4 regions of the Kocuria tytonicola genome follow, and region 4 is predicted to be linked to each of the others. Evidence: riboswitches for the same ligand, from Rfam matches in the RefSeq annotation. Region 4 holds a riboswitch; each other region holds the start of a gene.
What was found. Region 4 has a riboswitch for S-adenosylmethionine ahead of EAE32_RS09915 (methylenetetrahydrofolate reductase). Riboswitches for the same ligand answer to the same signal wherever they lie in the genome.
Positions count from the first base shown of each region.

Region 1: another riboswitch for S-adenosylmethionine. It lies ahead of EAE32_RS09240 (bifunctional o-acetylhomoserine/o-acetylserine sulfhydrylase); the one in region 4 lies ahead of EAE32_RS09915 (methylenetetrahydrofolate reductase).
Region 2: another riboswitch for S-adenosylmethionine. It lies ahead of EAE32_RS09510 (MetQ/NlpA family ABC transporter substrate-binding protein); the one in region 4 lies ahead of EAE32_RS09915 (methylenetetrahydrofolate reductase).
Region 3: another riboswitch for S-adenosylmethionine. It lies ahead of EAE32_RS08555 (hypothetical protein); the one in region 4 lies ahead of EAE32_RS09915 (methylenetetrahydrofolate reductase).

Region 1 is NZ_RDEX01000002.1:228,552-232,754, forward strand. It holds gene EAE32_RS09230 (CPBP family intramembrane glutamic endopeptidase) at 1-684, shown strand, start outside; gene EAE32_RS09235 (VOC family protein) at 713-1,351, opposite strand; SAM riboswitch class IV at 1,470-1,589, shown strand; gene EAE32_RS09240 (bifunctional o-acetylhomoserine/o-acetylserine sulfhydrylase) at 1,661-3,166, shown strand; gene metX (homoserine O-acetyltransferase MetX) at 3,163-4,203, shown strand, end outside.
Region 2 is NZ_RDEX01000002.1:286,063-290,265, forward strand. It holds gene EAE32_RS09495 (solute symporter family protein) at 1-419, shown strand, start outside; gene EAE32_RS09500 (GlsB/YeaQ/YmgE family stress response membrane protein) at 585-848, shown strand; gene dxr (1-deoxy-D-xylulose-5-phosphate reductoisomerase) at 977-2,239, shown strand; SAM riboswitch class IV at 2,290-2,404, shown strand; gene EAE32_RS09510 (MetQ/NlpA family ABC transporter substrate-binding protein) at 2,491-3,381, shown strand; gene EAE32_RS09515 (methionine ABC transporter ATP-binding protein) at 3,378-4,203, shown strand, end outside.
Region 3 is NZ_RDEX01000002.1:63,777-67,979, reverse strand. It holds gene EAE32_RS08565 (cell division protein PerM) at 1-1,020, opposite strand, end outside; gene EAE32_RS08560 (glycosyltransferase family 4 protein) at 1,137-2,300, shown strand; SAM riboswitch class IV at 2,401-2,542, shown strand; gene EAE32_RS08555 (hypothetical protein) at 2,564-2,860, shown strand; gene EAE32_RS08550 (GMC family oxidoreductase) at 2,959-4,203, opposite strand, start outside.
Region 4 is NZ_RDEX01000003.1:12,126-16,328, forward strand. It holds gene metE (5-methyltetrahydropteroyltriglutamate--homocysteine S-methyltransferase) at 1-955, opposite strand, end outside; gene EAE32_RS09915 (methylenetetrahydrofolate reductase) at 1,146-2,141, opposite strand; SAM riboswitch class IV at 2,187-2,303, opposite strand; gene EAE32_RS09920 (hypothetical protein) at 2,375-2,692, opposite strand; gene EAE32_RS09925 (fructosamine kinase family protein) at 2,984-3,853, shown strand; gene EAE32_RS09930 (MarR family winged helix-turn-helix transcriptional regulator) at 4,052-4,203, shown strand, end outside.

The DNA.
Region 1 (4,203 bases), on a different contig from region 4:
CTCGGCGCCTCCGCCGTGTACTCCGTGCTGGACCTCGCGGAGATGGTGCTGCGGTCCTCGATTGCGGAGAGCTCCACCACCCTGAACCAGCCCCTCAGCCGGGTACCGGTGGTCGACGCGCTGCGCCGCCTCGCGGGCATTTGCCTCGCCCTCGTGCCCGTGGCGCTCGCGGTCTACCTCCTGGCGGGCACCGCATCCCGCATTCCGGCCGCCCTGCGCGGCATGGGTGCGGACGGCAAGCGCCCGGCGCACGACGCCGCCTGGGGCCTCGGGCTGTTCCTCGCCATGGGCGGCGGCACGCTCGTGCTCTACCGGGTGGGCCGTGCGCTCGGGATCACCGCGCAGATCACCACGTCCACGCTGGACACCACCTGGTGGGCAGTGGCACTGCTCGCGCTCACAGCCGCACGGCACGCTCTGGTGGAGGAAGTCATCGTGGTGGCGTTCCTCGCGGACCGCATGCGCGGGCTGGGCCGCTCCTGGTGGACCGTGGCGGTGGTGTCCTCGGTGCTGCGGGCGAGCTACCACCTGTACCAGGGGGTGGGGCCGGCCGTGGGGAACCTCGTGATGGGGCTCGTCTTCGTGTGGTGCTACCGCCGGTACGGCCGCGTGATGCCGCTGCTGCTGGCCCACTTCCTGCTGGACGCGGCCGGTTTCCTCGCACCCCAGCTGCTGGCGGGATGACACCGTGGCACCGCCAGGATGCCGGGGCTCAGATGGTGACGGTGCCGTCCGGAGTGTCGAAGGAGACCGCCATCAGGCCGGGGGTGCCGTTGGGGGCGCTCCAGGTGACGTCCAGCGAGCGCAGGACGTCCTCCACGGGACCGCCCAGCCAGTCCGTGACCCGCTCGGGAGAGCCCGCGATCTCCATGCCGGTGAGGCGCACGTCCGTGAGACGGGCCTGGGAGGGGTGCATCGCGTCCGCGGAGTCGAAGTGGATCATGAACGGCAGCTGGGGGTCCGCGATCAGGCCCTTGACGCCGATCTGGTGCCACTCCAGCTGGCGCCCGTCCGGGAAGAGCCGGGAACCCGGGGCGGCGGGGCGCCCGAGCTTGTCCTCGAAGGGCGCGAGGTCCGGGACCTCCACGACCCAGCCGAGCCAGCCACCGCCGGCCTCGGAACGGGCGCGGACGGCCTGGCCGAACGGCGCCTTCTCCGCAGCGGGGTGCTCCAGGACGGTCACGACCTCCACGTACTGGTGGTCGGTGAGCGGCAGGATCATGTTCCGGGTGCCGAAGCGGGGATGGACCCCGCCCTTGACCGGCTCGATCCCCAGGCGGTCCGCGATCCGCTCGGTGGTGGCCTCCAGCCCGTCCGGCTGTGCTGCGAAGGAAACGTGGTCCAGCTTCATGCAGTCATCGTGACACCCGTCATACGGCCGTCCAAATCGGGCGGTGCAACACACGGGACCACCCGGACGGAACGCTCGCTTGACGGGTGCCCGGGGTGGTTCCCACAATGGAAGCCTAGGTCACGAGAGTCAGCGCCAAGCCCCAGCTTGCTGACCGGCAACCCTCCCTACCGCGGCGGGGTGCCCTGGGTGAAGACCTGGCCGGGACGTCGTCCGACGTCTGCGGCAAGCGCGGGCCCTCGGTTGCCCGTTCGTGCGGGCGCCGTGCGGACGGTCGCCAGGCCCCTGATCCTGCACAGGAGCACGGCCATGAGCACTGCACCCACCCCCGACAACCCCGAGGGCTGGTCCTTCGAGACCCGGCAGATCCACGCCGGTCAGAACCCGGACCCCGTGACCGGAGCCCGGTCGCTGCCCATCTACCAGACCTCGTCCTTCGTGTTCCCGGACGCGGACACGGCCGCCGCCCGGTTCGCCCTGCAGGAGATGGGACCCCTGTACTCCCGCCTGACCAACCCCACCACGGAGGTGGTGGAGAACCGCATCGCCTCCCTCGAGGGCGGCGTGGGCGCACTGATGGTCGCGTCCGGGCAGGCCGCCGCGACGCTGGCGGTGCTCAACCTGGGCGGCGCGGGCAGTCACGTGGTGGCCAGCCCCTCCCTCTACGGCGGGTCCTACAACCTGCTCAAGCACACGCTCGCGCGGCTGGGGGTGGAGACCACCTTCGTGGCGGACCCGGATGACCCGCAGCAGTGGCGGGACGCCGTGCGGCCCAGCACCGTGGCGTTCTTCGGGGAGATGATCCCCAACCCCCGCAACGATGTCCTGGACGTGGAGACGGTCGCCGAGATCGCCCACCGGGCCGGTGTGCCGCTGATCGTGGACAACACCGTGGCCACCCCGTACCTGGTGCGGCCCATCGAGTGGGGCGCGGACATCGTGCTGCACTCGGGCACCAAGTTCCTGGGCGGGCACGGCACGGCGATCGGCGGGTTCATCGTGGACGCCGGGCGCTTCGACTACGGTGCGGACCCCGAGCGCTTCCCCGGCTTCAACGAGCCGGACCCCACCTACAACGGCCTGGTGTACGCGCGGGACCTGGGGGAGGGCGGCGCGTTCGGCGCGAACCTCTCCTACGTGCTCAAGGCGCGCGTGCAGCTGCTGCGTGATCTGGGCTCGGCCATCTCACCGTTCAACGCGTTCCTCATCGAGCAGGGGATCGAGACGCTCTCCCTGCGCGTGGAGCGCCACGTGGCCAACGTCCAGCGGGTGGCCGAGTGGCTCGAGGCCCGCCCCGAGGTGCGCTCCGTCTCCTACGCGGGCCTGCCCTCCTCGCCGTGGCACGAGCGCGCCCGGAAGTACGCCCCCCGAGGAGCCGGTTCCGTCCTCGGCTTCGTCCTGGACGGCGGCAGGGACGCGGGGATCGCCTTCGTGGACGCACTCGGCCTGCACTCCCATGTGGCGAACATCGGGGACGTGCGCTCGCTGGTGATCCACCCGGCGTCGACGACGCACGCGCAGCTCTCGGCCGAGGAGCAGCTCGCGGCGGGTGTGGAACCCGGTTTCGTGCGGCTTTCTGTGGGCACCGAGGGCATCGAGGACATCCTCGCGGACCTGGAGGCCGGTTTCGCGGCGGTGGCAGGCGCCCCGACCGCGGGGGACGCGCAGGAGCCGGCGCGCTCGCGGTCGGCACAGTCGGCACAGGGTGGCGATGACGCCGTGGTTGCCGACACGGCGGTGGGCGCGGGTCGCGGAGGTGGCCCAGCGGCGTCGTCGAGGGCGCGTGGTGGCACGGACGCGGAGCGTGCGGCGTGAGCGCGGTGCAGACCGCGCCCACCGTGCGCCGGGACGGCGTGGTGCGCCGCGCGGACCTCGGGGAGCTGGAGCTGGAGTCCGGGGTGCGCCTGCCGGACGTGTGCCTGGCGTACGAGACGTGGGGCGAGCTGGCCCCGGACGGCTCCAACGCAGTGCTGGTCGAGCACGCGCTCACGGGCGATTCGCACGTGGCGCGCGGCACCAGTGTTGGGTACGGGGACACCGCACCCTTCGACACCCTGGACCGCCGCGTGGCCGCGGGGACCGACGGCTGGTGGGACGGGCTCGTGGGACCGGGGGCCGCGATCGACACCAACCGCTGGTTCGTGGTGTGCGCGAACATCCTGGGCGGCTGCCACGGCAGCACCGGCCCGGCGAGCCTGGCCCCGGACGGCGCCCCGTGGGGCTCGCGCTTCCCGCGCATCACCGTGCGCGACACCGTGGCCGCGGAGGCGCGGCTCGCGGACCTGCTGGGGATCCCGCAGTGGCGGCTCGTGGTGGGCGGCTCCATGGGCGGGGCCCGCGCGCTGGAGTGGGCCGTGTGCCACCCCGAGCGGGTGGCCGCGTGCGCGGTGATCGCCGCGAACGCCCGGGTCAGCGCGGAGCAGCTCGCGTGGGGCCGCACCCAGGCACTCGCCATCCGCCAGGACCCCCGGTTCCACCACGGCGACTACTACGCGGGCCCGCACCCCGTGGAGGGCCTCGGCCTGGCACGGCGGATCGCGCACATCACCTACCGCAGCGCCCACGAGCTCGCCGCGCGCTTCGGGCGGGAGCCCCAGCCGCGCGAGGACCCCGCGGGCACGTACCCCGGCAGCCGGGGTCGCTACCGGGTGGAGGGCTACCTGGACCACCAGGCGGAGAAGCTCGCGGCGCGCTTCGACGCGAACGCGTACCTCAGCGTCAACGAGACGTTGATGTCCCACGACGTCGCCCGCGGCCGCGGCAGCCTCCGGCAGGCCCTTGCGCGCACCCGCTGCGAGTGGCTCGTGGCCGCCGTGGACTCGGACCGGCTGTTCCCGCCCGAGGAGTCCGCG
Region 2 (4,203 bases), on a different contig from region 4:
TCGGTCTGATCTCGATCGCGGGTGGCATCGGCGCGCAGGGGCAGAACGTGGCGTTCCTCGTGGCCCTCGCCTTTGCGGTGGCCGCCTCCGCCAACCTGCCCACCATCCTCTACTCCCTGTACTGGAAGCGGTTCACCACGCGAGGGGCCGTGTGGTCCATGTACGGCGGGCTGATCCTCTCCGTGGTGCTGATCGTCTTCTCCCCGGTCATGTCCGGTGCGGAGACGTCCATGATCCCCACCGCGGACTTCGCCGTCTACCCGCTGTCCAACCCGGGCATCATCTCCATCCCGGCCTCGTTCCTGCTGGGCTTCCTGGGCTCCGTCACGGAGCGCCGCAAGGAGGATCCGTACAAGCAGTCCGAGATGGAGGTGCGCTCGCTCACGGGTGTGGGCGCGGAGAAGCCCGTGGCCCACTGATCGCGGGGGAGGGCGGTTTCTGTGAGCCACATCTCCTACCCGACGGTAAGGCCTATAGTCCTGCTATCTGGTAGTACACTGAACGGCAGTTCGCTGACCAGAGCGAGGCTCGCCCCGTCATGTGGGCAACCGCATGCGCGAGCAACGACAACTTGAGGTGGAGAAATGGGCATTATTAGCTGGATCATCCTCGGTCTGATCGCTGGCGCCCTCGCCAAGCTGATCCTGCCGGGCAAGCAGGGTGGCGGGATCATCGTGACCATCATCCTGGGCGTCGTGGGCGCGTTCCTCGGCGGCTGGCTGGGCAGCTTCATTCCGGGCCTGCACGCCGGGATCGACAAGATCAGCATCGGCACCATCATCACGTCCGTGGTCGGCGCACTCATCGTGCTGCTGGTCTACGGCTTCGTGACCGGGCGTCGTCGCTGAACGACCCACAGGCCCTGAGGGGCCTTCGCGCAAGGGCGTCACCTCCGAGGTGGCGCCCTTGTCGCATCTGCGGAGCCGGGCCCACACCGCGTCCGGGCCATACTGGTCCCATGAACAGCGCACCCGCCATGACCCCGGACCTCGACCGCGCCACCCGGGACGCCCCCCGCAGTCTGGTGATCCTGGGCTCCACCGGCTCCATCGGCACGCAGGCGCTGGACGTCGTCGCCTCGGCGGCACGGCTCGCCCGGCCCGTCACGGACGCGGAGCACCCGCCCTTCCGGGTGCTCGCCCTCGCGGCCGGTGCCGGCAACCTGGAGCTGCTCGCGCGCCAGGCCGTGGACTTCGCGGTGGCGGCCGTGGGCACGAGTGGCACGGCGGACGACGCCGCCCGGCTGCGTGAGCTGCTCGCGGCACGGACGCGGGCGGCGTCGTCGGCGGCGCTTCCCGAGGTGTTCCACGGTCCCGAGGCGGCCACGCGGATCGCCGAGTGGAACGGGACGGACGTGGTGCTCAACGGGATCACCGGCAGCATCGGTCTGGCTCCCACGCTCGCGGCTCTCACGGCGGGGCACCGCGTGGCGCTGGCCAACAAGGAGTCGCTGATCGCCGGGGGGCCGCTCGTGAAACGCGCGGCCGAGGCCACGGGCCTCGCCGACGCGCTGATCCCGGTGGACTCCGAGCACTCGGCCATTGCCCAGACCCTGCGCTCCGGCACGGCGGGGGAGGTGGCACGTCTGGTGCTGACCGCGTCCGGCGGCCCGTTCCGCGGGATGAACCGCGCGCAGCTCGCGGACGTCACCCCCGCGCAGGCCCTCAAGCACCCCACATGGGACATGGGAGTCATGGTGACCACCAACTCCGCCACGATGGTCAACAAGGCGCTCGAGGTCCTGGAGGCGTCCCTGCTCTTCGACGTGGACCTGGAGCGCATCGACGTGACCGTGCACCCGCAGTCCGTGGTGCACTCCATGGTGCAGTTCGTGGACGGCTCCACGATCGCGCAGGCCTCCCCGCCGGACATGCGGCTTCCCCTGGCGCTCGGCGTCGGCTGGCCCCACCGCGTGACCGGCGCGGCGGTGCCGTGCGACTGGAGCACCGCCGCGCAGTGGACGTTCGAGCCCCTGGACGCCGAGGCCTTTCCCGCGGTGGAGCTCATGAAGCGCGCGGGGTCTCTGGGCGGGACCTGGCCCGCGGTGTTCAACGCGGCGAACGAGGAGGCCGTGCACGCGTTCCACCGCGGGGAGCTGGGCTTCACGGGGATCGTGGACCTCGTGGAGCGCGTGGTGGGAGACCACGACGGGGTGCGGGAGCCCACGCTGGAGGATGTCCTCGAGGCTGAGCGGTGGGCCCGGGCCCACGCGGGCGAGCGAATCTCCCGCGGCCGCTGAGGCACGGGCGGTGCCGGTGGTGCCGCAGTCCCGTGCTAGGCTCGTGGGCGGATGACGAGATCCGGCGCGTAGCTCTGGCTGGCCGGACGGCAACCCTCTCCCGTAGCGGGGTGCCCCAGATGACCATCCGGCCGCGGTTCGAAAAGATCACGGCAAGTGCGGTTTCTCTTCGAATGGCACGTGTCTGATCATTGCCCTCATCCAGGCGGGACCCTTCGCTCCGCGCGACCGGACCCCGACCCTGGAAAGGCATGATCGTGCGAACCAAACGACTGCTCCCCGTAGTACTGGCCACCACCCTGGGCCTGACCCTCACCGCGTGCGGTGGCGGCTCCGAGAACACGGACCCGGCCGCGGACGGCAAGATCACCATCGGCATCGTGGGCTCGACCCCCGTGCAGGATGCGCTCAAGGACGTGGCGGCGCAGCACGACGTCACGGTCGAGTACGTGGACTTCAGCGACTACAGCCAGCCGAACCCCGCACTGAAGAGCGGGGACATCGACATGAACTGGTTCCAGCACATCGCGTACCTCGCGGACTACAACAACAGCTCCGGGGACACCATCACGCCCGTGGGCTCCACGTCGATCTTCCCGCTGGGGCTGTACTCCAAGACCGCGAAGTCCGTGGGGGACCTCAAGCAGGGTGACGAGATCGCCGTGCCCAACGACTCCATCAACCTCTCGCGCTCCCTGAACCTGCTGAAGCAGCAGGGGCTGGTGTCCTTCACCAAGGACACGATCGCGCCCACGGAGCAGGACCTCGACGCCGAGAAGTCCAAGGTCAAGGTCCGCCCGGTCTCCGCCGAGCAGACCGTGCTGTCCATGGACTCGGTGGCCGGTTCCGTGGTCAACAACGACTTCCTGGACCGCGCGAACCTCGACCCGAAGAACGCGCTCGCGCAGGACGACCCCACCGCCGACAGCGCCAAGGTCTACGACAACCTCTTCGCCGCGACCCAGGCGAACGCGGACAACGAGACGCTGAAGAAGGTGGCGAGCTTCTACTACGACTCCACGGTCCAGGAGGCCGAGAAGAAGGAGACCAAGGGCACCGCCGTTCCCACCAAGGTGGACCAGCAGGAGCTCAAGGACCTGCTCGCGCGGTACTCGCAGGACCTCAAGGAGCAGAGCAAGTGAGCCCAGCCGACACGGCGAGCACCCTGGTCAGCTTCCGGGACGTCAGCAAGGTCTTCGAGACGGGGAACCGACGCCGCAGGCGCACGGTCACCGCCGTCGAGTCCGTGGACCTGGACATCCGCAGGGGCGAGATCTTCGCGGTCATCGGCTACTCCGGGGCCGGCAAGTCCACGCTCGTGCGCCTCATCAACGGCCTCGAGCCCGTGACCTCCGGTTTCCTCGAGGTTGCCGGGCGGCGCGTGGACGGCCGGTCGGAGACCCAGCTGGCACCCGTCCGCCGGGACATCGGCATGATCTTCCAGCAGTTCAACCTGTTCACCTCGCGCACGGTGGCGGGCAACGTGGAGTACCCGCTCAAGCGTGCCGGGTGGAGCGCGGAGAACCGGAAGGCCCGCGTGGCGGAGCTGCTGGAGTTCGTGGGCCTCACCGAGCGCGCCGGGAACTACCCCGAGCAGCTCTCGGGCGGGCAGAAGCAGCGCGTGGGCGTCGCCCGGGCGCTCGCCACGAGCCCCGAGCTGCTGCTCGCGGACGAGTCCACCTCCGCCCTGGACCCGGAGACCACCCAGGAGGTGCTGGGCCTGCTGCGCCGGGTCAACCGTGAACTGGGGATCACCATCGTGCTCATCACCCACGAGATGGACGTGGTGCGCGCCGTCGCGGACCGAGTGGCCGTGATGGACGGCGGGCGCGTCGTCGAGGTGGGGAGCACCGCGGAGATCTTCGCGCACCCCAAGGCGGAGACCACCCGCAAGTTCGTGTCCTCGGTGATGCGCACCGTGCCGCGGGAGGACGAGCTCGCCACGCTGCGCCGTGATCACCCGG
Region 3 (4,203 bases), on a different contig from region 4:
GGGGAGGAAGCCGAACTGCAGGGCGGTGAGCGCAGTGTCCCCCGCGGTCCCCGTGCCGAGATCCTGGTACACGGTCACGATGCCGCCCCAGTTCCCCGCGAGCGCCACGACGAGCAGCAGCGCACCTCCCGCCACGGCCGCGGCGGCCGCGAGGGATCCCGCGCGGATCACGGCCCACACGTAGGAGCCCGCCCAGCGCGAGTACTGGCTCGTGCGCTGCAGCCAGGAGGCGGCATCCGTCCCGAGGACCGCTGCCAGCGAGCGCGAGACGCTCCAGCCGCCCACGAGTGCCCCCAGGCCCACGGGCAGCAGGGAGCACAGTGCCGCGGAGAGCAGGTCCACGGACACCTGGTCCGTGCGGGAGACCAGTGCCACCACCGCGGCGAGGAGCGCGTACGCCACCATGCCCGCGCAGAACGGCACGAGGAACTGCCCGCGCCAGCAGGCCCGCGCGATCCGCCGCCCGGCGACCACGGCGAGCGCAAACGGGATCAGCGTGAGACCGAGCGGCACCAGGGTGACGGTGCCACCGCCGTCCAGGGGCAACCCCTCGGCGGCCCGCACGTCCAGGGGCGTGCCGTGCGCAAGCAGCCAGCCGAGCCCGGCCAGCCGGAGGCTGCCGCCGGCGCCGAGCGTCGCGAAGCCCCCGGCCACCCAGACCGCGCCCAGCAGCAGAGCGCCGAGCAGCAGGCCCACCAGACCCACCGCGAGCATCTCGACGACGCCCTGCAGGGCCAGGGGCATGGGCAGCCCCGCGTCGTCGCGCTGCACCGCGGGGGGCTTCGCGGCGGGAGACGTCGCGGTGGCGGGCTGCGTGACGGAGCGTCGCGCCCCGGCGCCCCGTGCGCCGTCGTCCCCCCTGCCGAAATCCCCCGTACTGGAGCCTGGTGCGCCGCCCGGGGGGAGCCGTCCGGGTTCCCGCCGGTCGTCTGGGGCGGAACCGTCCGCGGCGGAGGAGCCGCGCGCTCGCCATCGGTCGCGTACGCCCGTGATCGCACCGGGCACTGAGGGAAGTTTCATCACGCTCATCTTTCCACGTCCGGGCGGCCGCGGCCCGCAGCGCTGTTCGTCCGGACTTCACCCGCAGGACACCGGTGCGTGACGCCGCGGTGGGGCACGGACGCCAGGGTGGAGGCGTGAGAATCGCACTGGTGGCAGAACAGTTCCTCCCCCACGTCAACGGCGTCACCCACTCCGTGATCCGCGTCCTGGAACACCTGCGCGACCACGGCCACGAGGCCATGGTGATCGCTCCTTCCTACGAGAAGACCCTCTTCCTGGGCTCCGTGGACCACGTGGACGGCGTGCGTGTGGAGCGTATTCCCTCCCTCCCGCTCGCCGGGTACCCGGAGGTGCGCGTCGCAAGCTGCACCGTGAACCGGATGCAGCGCATCCTGGCGCGCTTCGCGCCGGACGTGGTCCACGTGGCCTCCCCCTTCATCCTGGGCTGGCAGGCCATCCAGGCCGCCAAGGGCCTGGGTCTGCCGTGCGTGGCCGTCTACCAGACGGACGTCCCCGGCTACGCCGCGCGCTACGGCGCCGCGCTCCTGGAGAAGAGCATGTGGTCCCACGTGCGCACCATGCACAACAGCGCCACCCTCACCCTGGCCCCCTCCACGGCGTCCATCGCCTCCCTGCACGAGCACGGGGTGCAGCGGGTCCACACGTGGCGCCGCGGCGTGGACACCGTCCGCTTCAGCCCGGACCGGCGCGACGACGCGTGGCGCGATCGGGTGGGCGGCGGCCGGCGGATCGTCGGGTACGTGGGGCGGCTCGCTCCGGAGAAGCAGGTGGCGGACCTCGTGGTCCTGGACTCCCTGCCGGACACCCAGCTCGTGGTGGTGGGCTCCGGCCCCCAGAAGGAGTCGCTGCGTGCGCTGCTCCCCCACGCCCACTTCGAGGGGTTCCTCTCCGGCACCGAGCTGGCCACGGTCATGGCCTCCCTGGACGTGTTCGTCCACCCCGGCGAGCACGAGACGTTCTGCCAGACCATCCAGGAGGCCATGGCCTGCGCGGTCCCCGTGGTCGCCGTGGGCCGCGGCGGCCCGCTGGACCTCGTGGACTCCTCCCGCAACGGCTGGCTCTACCGCCCCGGGGACACCGAGGCCCTGCGGGATCGGGTGCGGGACCTCGTGGGCGACGACGCCAAGCGTCTCGCGTTCGCGCGCACGGCCCACCGGACGGTGCAGACCCGCACGTGGGACGCCGTGTGCGACCAGCTCGTGGAGCACTACGGGCGAGCGGCCCGCGTGAACTCCCGCACGAACGGGGCACGGCGGACGGGGCTGGGCGCCCGCTGACCGGACGGCCCGGGCCACGAGGCTCCGTTGGTTAAGTTTTGATGACATTCCCGGCCGCTCCCTGGCTCGCACCGGGCAGCGCTGACTAGGCTCGAACCACCTTCACGAGATGCGCCTGCGCACGGGCCACTGGCCCGCGCGCTCACCCGAGCTCCAACTCGGCGCACGCCAACCCTCGGTTCAGGGGTGGTTTGGATGACGAAGTGGCCGATTCACACGTGTGACTCCGGCAAGCGACCAGAAACAACCAGAGGCCCCGGAAGATGAACAGCACAGCACAGCGACCCCCGTCCACCCAGCGGACGAGCCCCGACTCCCGCGAGCAGTGGGTGGACGTCACCGTCCACGCGGACACCGCGCACCACCTCGTGTCGCTCACGGAGCCCGACGGCCAGCAGCACCAGTACGCCACGGACGACGTCCGTGCGGTTGCCGCGGCCGCGCAGCACACCCGCGGAAGGGGCCAGTGGTGCGCCAAGTACCGCAGGCTCCTGGTCCCCGGGGCCTCCGGCGTCACCGGCGGGATGTCCTTCTACAAGCTGGAGCCGCTCTCCGCCTGAGCGCCTCGGCGCTCCCCGGCACCGGGGCAGACCGGTCCGGAGCACGACGACGCCCGGCACCTCACGGCGCCGGGCGTCGTCGTTGGCCGGGTCGAGGGCTACTGCTGCCCGGCCCCGTGGTCCGCCGCGATCAGCTCCGCGGCCCGCTCACCGATCATGTAGACGGTGATGTTGGGGTTCACGGTCACTAGCTCCGGCATCACGGAGGCGTCCGCGACGCGCAGCCCCCTCACCCCCTTGACCCGCAGCTGGGGGTCCAGGGGCGAGTCCGCGTCCTCCACCGGACCCATGCGGCACGAGCCCGCCGGGTGGTACACGGTGTTGTGGGTGCGGCGGATGTAGTCCGCGATCTCCTCGTCGCTCTGCACGTCCTCCCCGGGGAACAGCTCCCTGCCGGCCCACTCGGACATGCCCTGCTGCGCCACGATCTCCCGCGCGCGGCGGATGCCCGCCGTCATGATGCGCATGTCGTAGCCCTCGGGATCCGTGAAGTAGCGGGGATCCACACGGGGCTTGTCCCGGAAGTCACGCGTGCGCAGCCGCACGGTGCCGCGCGAGCGGGCGTGGGTCACGTTCGGGGTCAGGCAGAACGCGTTGTCCGCCGTGGGATAGCCCTGGCGGTAGGTGTGCATGTCGAAGTTCACGCTGCCGTAGTGCATCATCAGGTCCGGGCGGTCCAGGCCCTCGTCCACCTGGTCGAACACGCCGATCTCCCACCACTGGGTGGAGTCCTCCACCATGGGCTGCTTCGCCTCCCACTGGATCACCGCCTCCGGGTGGTCCTGCAGGTGCGAGCCGACGCCCGGGGAGTCCACGAGCACGTCCACGCCCACCTCGGAGAGGTGCTCGGCGGGGCCGATGCCGGAGAGCATGAGCAGCTTGGGGGTGTCGATCGCACCGGCGGAGACGACCACCTCGCGGCGGGCGGAGATCACGTGCGCCTTGCCGAACGCGTTGTCCGTGACCTCCACGCCGGTGGCGCGGCGGTCCTCGTCGAAGAGCACCCGCTTGACCTGGGTGCCCGTGAGAATCGTGAGGTTCTCACGGTCCTGGGCGGGGTGCAGGTAGCTCACGGAGGAGGAGGACCGCGTGCCGTCCTCGCGGGCGCTGATCTGGAAGAAGCTCGCGCCCTGCGTCACGGTCTTGCCGGTGTTGAAGTCCGCGCGGGGGATGCCTGCCTGTTCGGCCGCCTCCAGCAGGGCGACGCCGCTCGGGTCCGCCGGGGGCACGGTGCGCAGCCGAACGGGGCCGTCGTGGCCGTGGTGGGCGCCCGGGTCCTCGTTGTTCTCCAGCTTCTGGTAGAGCCGGAACGCCAGCTCGGAGTTCCAGCCCTGCGCCCCGTG
Region 4 (4,203 bases):
GCCCGCCCACGACGCCGCCCACCACCGCACGTCCGCCCCACGCCTCGAGCGCGGCGGCCGAGGGCACGTCCCCGCGGTCGAGGTCCACGGCCAGGGCGTCCGCGTCCGTCCGGGCGAGGGCGAGCAGCGCGTCCTCCCCGGCCTCCCCGTAGCCCACGGTCACGAGCACCGCGGGCCGGTGCACGGGGTGGGTGAGCCGGGCGTAGGCGGCTTCAAGGGCCGTGACGATCTCCGCGCGGTCCACGGCCCAGCCGTCCGCGGCGAGCGCGGGCTCGTCCAGCTGCACCCACTGCACGCCAGCAGCCGCGAGCTCCGAGAGGATCGTGAGGTAGTGGCCCACCACGTCGTCGAGCCGGGCCAGCGGGTCGGCCGGGGCGTCGTCGGTGGTCTCGGGGCGGGACAGCAGCAGCAGCGTCACCGGGCCCACGAGCACGGGGCGGGTCCTGGTCCCGGTACGGCGCAGGGTGTCCCGGTAGCGGGACACGAGGCTCTCGGGGTGCGCGCTGAGGGGTGTGTCCGGCCCGATCTCGGGAACGTAGTAGTGGTAGTTCGTGTCGAACCACTTGGTCATCTCCAGCGGCTCCAGGTGGTCCGTGCCCCGGGACAGGGTGGTCACCAGCTCGATGCCGCGCGCGGTGTCCGGGGCGGCGGCACGGAAGCCGTCCGCGGCGAAGCGGGCCGGCACCGCACCCAGGGCGAGGGCGGTGTCCAGCACGTGGTCCACGGCGAAGCCCTCGCCGGGCACGGCGGCGTCGTCGGTCAGACCGAGCTGGGTGAGCCGCGTCGTCGTGCGCTCCCGCAGCTGCGCGAGGGTGTCCAGGACGGTGCTCGCGGGGTGCTCCCGCGGGTCCTTCCAGTAGGCCTCCAGGGCCCGTTTGAGATCGCGGTCCGGGCCGATCCGGGGATAGCCCAGGACGGTGGCGGTGGGGAACGCGGGGGTGTGCTGGGTGGTCATGGGAACTCCTTCGTCAGGGGTGTCAGGGGTTGTCTGGGGTGGAAGAGGGTGTGCGGAACCGCGCTCGCGGGCGGGTGCGCTCGCGAAACGGGTGGTGGGGTGTCTGAATGTCCGAGTGCCTGGGGGCCTGGGGGCCTGGGGGCGCGGCGCGCGGGTCCCCGGTTGGCTGCCGCCGGGGCTACGCCGCGGGCTACACCGCGGGACTGCGGCCGCGGTACTCCCGGGCGGCGTCCCGGACGCGCAGGTGCTCCAGGATGGTGAGTGCTGCCTCGGGCCGGTTGAACGTGTAGAGGTGGAACCCGGCGCAGCCCAGGTCCAGGAGGTCGTCGATGAGCGAGAGCGTGGCCGCGATGCCGCGGTGGCGCATGTCCTCGGGGGAGTCCGCGGCGAGGAAGTCCGTGAGGCGCCGCGGCACGGAGACGCCGGTGATCTCGGTCATCCGCCGCAGCCGCCGGGGGTCCGTGAGGGGCATCAGCCCGGCCACCACGGGGATGTGGATGCCCTCGGAGCGGGCCCGCTCCAGGAACCGGGCGTAGTCCTCGGGCTCGTAGAGCACCTGGGTGATCCCGTAGTCCGCGCCGGCCTCCTGCTTGTCCCACAGGGACGCGAGGTCCGCCTCGAAGTCACGCCCCCGCGCGGGTGAGGGGTAGCAGGCCACGGACACGGACAGCGGCCGGGTCCCGGGGCGGAACCCGTCCCCGAAACGACGCCGCTCCACGTCCCGCACGAGCCGCACGAGGTCCGAGGCGCGGTTCAATCCGCCCGGAGGGGTCACCCACTCGGCGCCGCCCAGCGGCGGGTCCCCGCGCAGGGCGAGGAGGTCGCGGACGCCGTCGTCCAGCAGCTGCTCCACGGCGCTCTCCAGGCCCGCGCGATCGGTGCCGCCGCACGTGAAGTGGGCCATGACCGGGGTGTTCGTGGTGCGGCGCAGGTGCCGCAGCGCCTCACGGGTGACGCCGGGGGCACCCGAGTGGCCGTGCGTGACGGAGAAGAAGTCCGGGCCGGCCTGGGCCATGGCGTCGATGCTGCGCCACACGGTGTTCGGGTCCGCGGTGGGACGTGGCGGGAACACCTCGAACGAGACGAGCGTGGAGCGGCGGGGCCGGCGCACGAGCCAGGACGTGCCCGTGGGAGGCTCCACCGGGTGGACGGGGGCGGTGCGGGCTGCTGCCAACGGTGCGGGCATACGAGAAAACCTCCGGCGGTAGGACGCCGGAGGTGTGAGATCCGAGCGCCGTACTTGCCGATCACGCGGTTGCGCGACGGCCGGATCGTCATCTGGGGCACCCCACTACAGCAGGAGGGTTGCCGTCCGGCCAGCCAGAGCTTTGCGCCGGAACTCATGATCCTTGATGTGCGAGCGACGGTAGCACGGGCCGCTGGTCTGTCAAAAGTCCGGGCGGCGGAGCGCCTTCGGCCTCAGCGGGGCGGATGCGCCGCCGAGCTGCCGCTGCGCGGGGCGTCCTCGGCGGCTGGTGCGGCCGAGGGGGCCTCCGGATCGAGCGGGTCCTCCGGGTAGCGGTCCTGGTGGAAGAGCCGCACCAGGGACAGCGTCACGGCGGTCAGGGTGAGGGAACCCGCCAGCAGCACCAGGAAGAAGGGCAGGACCGGGTACCTCACGGCCCAGTCGCTGGAGAAGTAGGAGCCGGCGTAGCCCACCGCGCCCAGGACACCGAGAACGGCGGCCAGGGCGTAGAGGAAGGTTTCGGGGCGGTGACGGTGCAGGAAGGGGGCCATGATGTCCTCGCAGCGGGTCAGCGCGGAACGGGTGTCACGAACGTGCGCCGACGCGTCCGGGTGCGCGGGCGCCGTCGTGCAATGGCGTGGGGCAGTGATGACGACATGCTAGCAACGCGGCGCATCGTGCCTGGTGAGGCGGGGGTCACGACGCGGCGGTGCGGCACCGTTGTCCATGCACACGCATGCCGTTGACGGGGGGCGGGACGCTGCGACGCGCCCCACCGCGACGGCTCTCCGAGACCTCCGCCGGCCCGTGCGCCTGTCGGAGCGCGGTGCTAGACAGGAGTCATGTCACACCTGGACCAGCTCCCCCGGGAGCTCGTGAGCGATCTTCACGTCCGCGCCGCCCACCCGCTCAGCGGCGGGGACAGTGCCAACGCCTTCCGCCTGGAGACCCCGGCGGGTCCTCTGTTCGCCAAGACCATGCCGCACGCCGCCGAGGGGGTCCTGCCGGTCGAGGCCGCGGGGCTGGAGGCGCTGCGCGCGGTGTGCCCCGAGGAGGTGCGGGTCCCGCGCGTGCGCCACGTGAGCGAGGACGCGCTCGTGCTGGAGTGGATCGACGAGGCCTCGGGCGGCCGTGACGCCGCCACGGAACGCAGCTTCGGCACCGGGCTGGCCCTGATCCACCGGGCCCGCGCGCCGCACGTGGGGTGGCTCTCCCCGGACCTCCCCGAGCGCATTGGATCGGCGCCCGTGGACCTCACCCCCACCGACGACTGGGCGGACTTCCTGCTGCGGCGCCGCATCGAGCCGCTGCTGCGCGAGGCGGTCGATGCCGGGAACCTGGACCCCGCGGCGTCGGGCCTGCTGGCGAGCCTCGCTCCGCGGGCCGCCGAGCTCGCGGGGCCGCCCGAGCCCCCGAGCCTGGTGCACGGAGACCTCTGGGCCGGGAACCGGGTGGTGGACCGCGCGGGCGCGAACTGGCTCATCGACCCCTCGGCGTTCTACGGCCACCGGGAGTACGACCTCGCCATGATGCAGCTCTTCGGCGGCTTCGGGCGGGACTGCTTTGCCGCCTACGACGAGACCTACCCCCTCGCCGACGGCTGGCACCAGCGTGTGCCGTGGTACCAGCTGCCGCCGCTGCTGATCCACGCCATCCGCTTCGGCGGGGGCTACGGCGGCTCCGTGATGAGGGCGCTGCGCCGGCTGGGCTGAGCGGCGGCGACGGCGCAGGCGCCCCGGCCGTCAGGTGCCGGACGTGCCGTGGAAACCGGTGGGGCCACCCTCCGGACATGCGCGGGTGCGCCGCCGGAGGTGGCACGCCGGACTGGGTGCACGGGGTTGGACAGCGTTCGCCCGTGTACCGCATGATGCTTACTAGATGATCTAACCATCGTGGACTCGAGGTGCGGCATGGACAGCAGCGGCGCGGAGCTCGTCAACGCCGGGCCCCACTCGCGTGCGCTGCGGCGGGTGATCACCCTGAACCAGGAGATCGGTTTCCAGGTGCGCCGCACCATGGGGCTGCGGGACACCGACTACACGGCCATGGCCCTGCTGCTGCG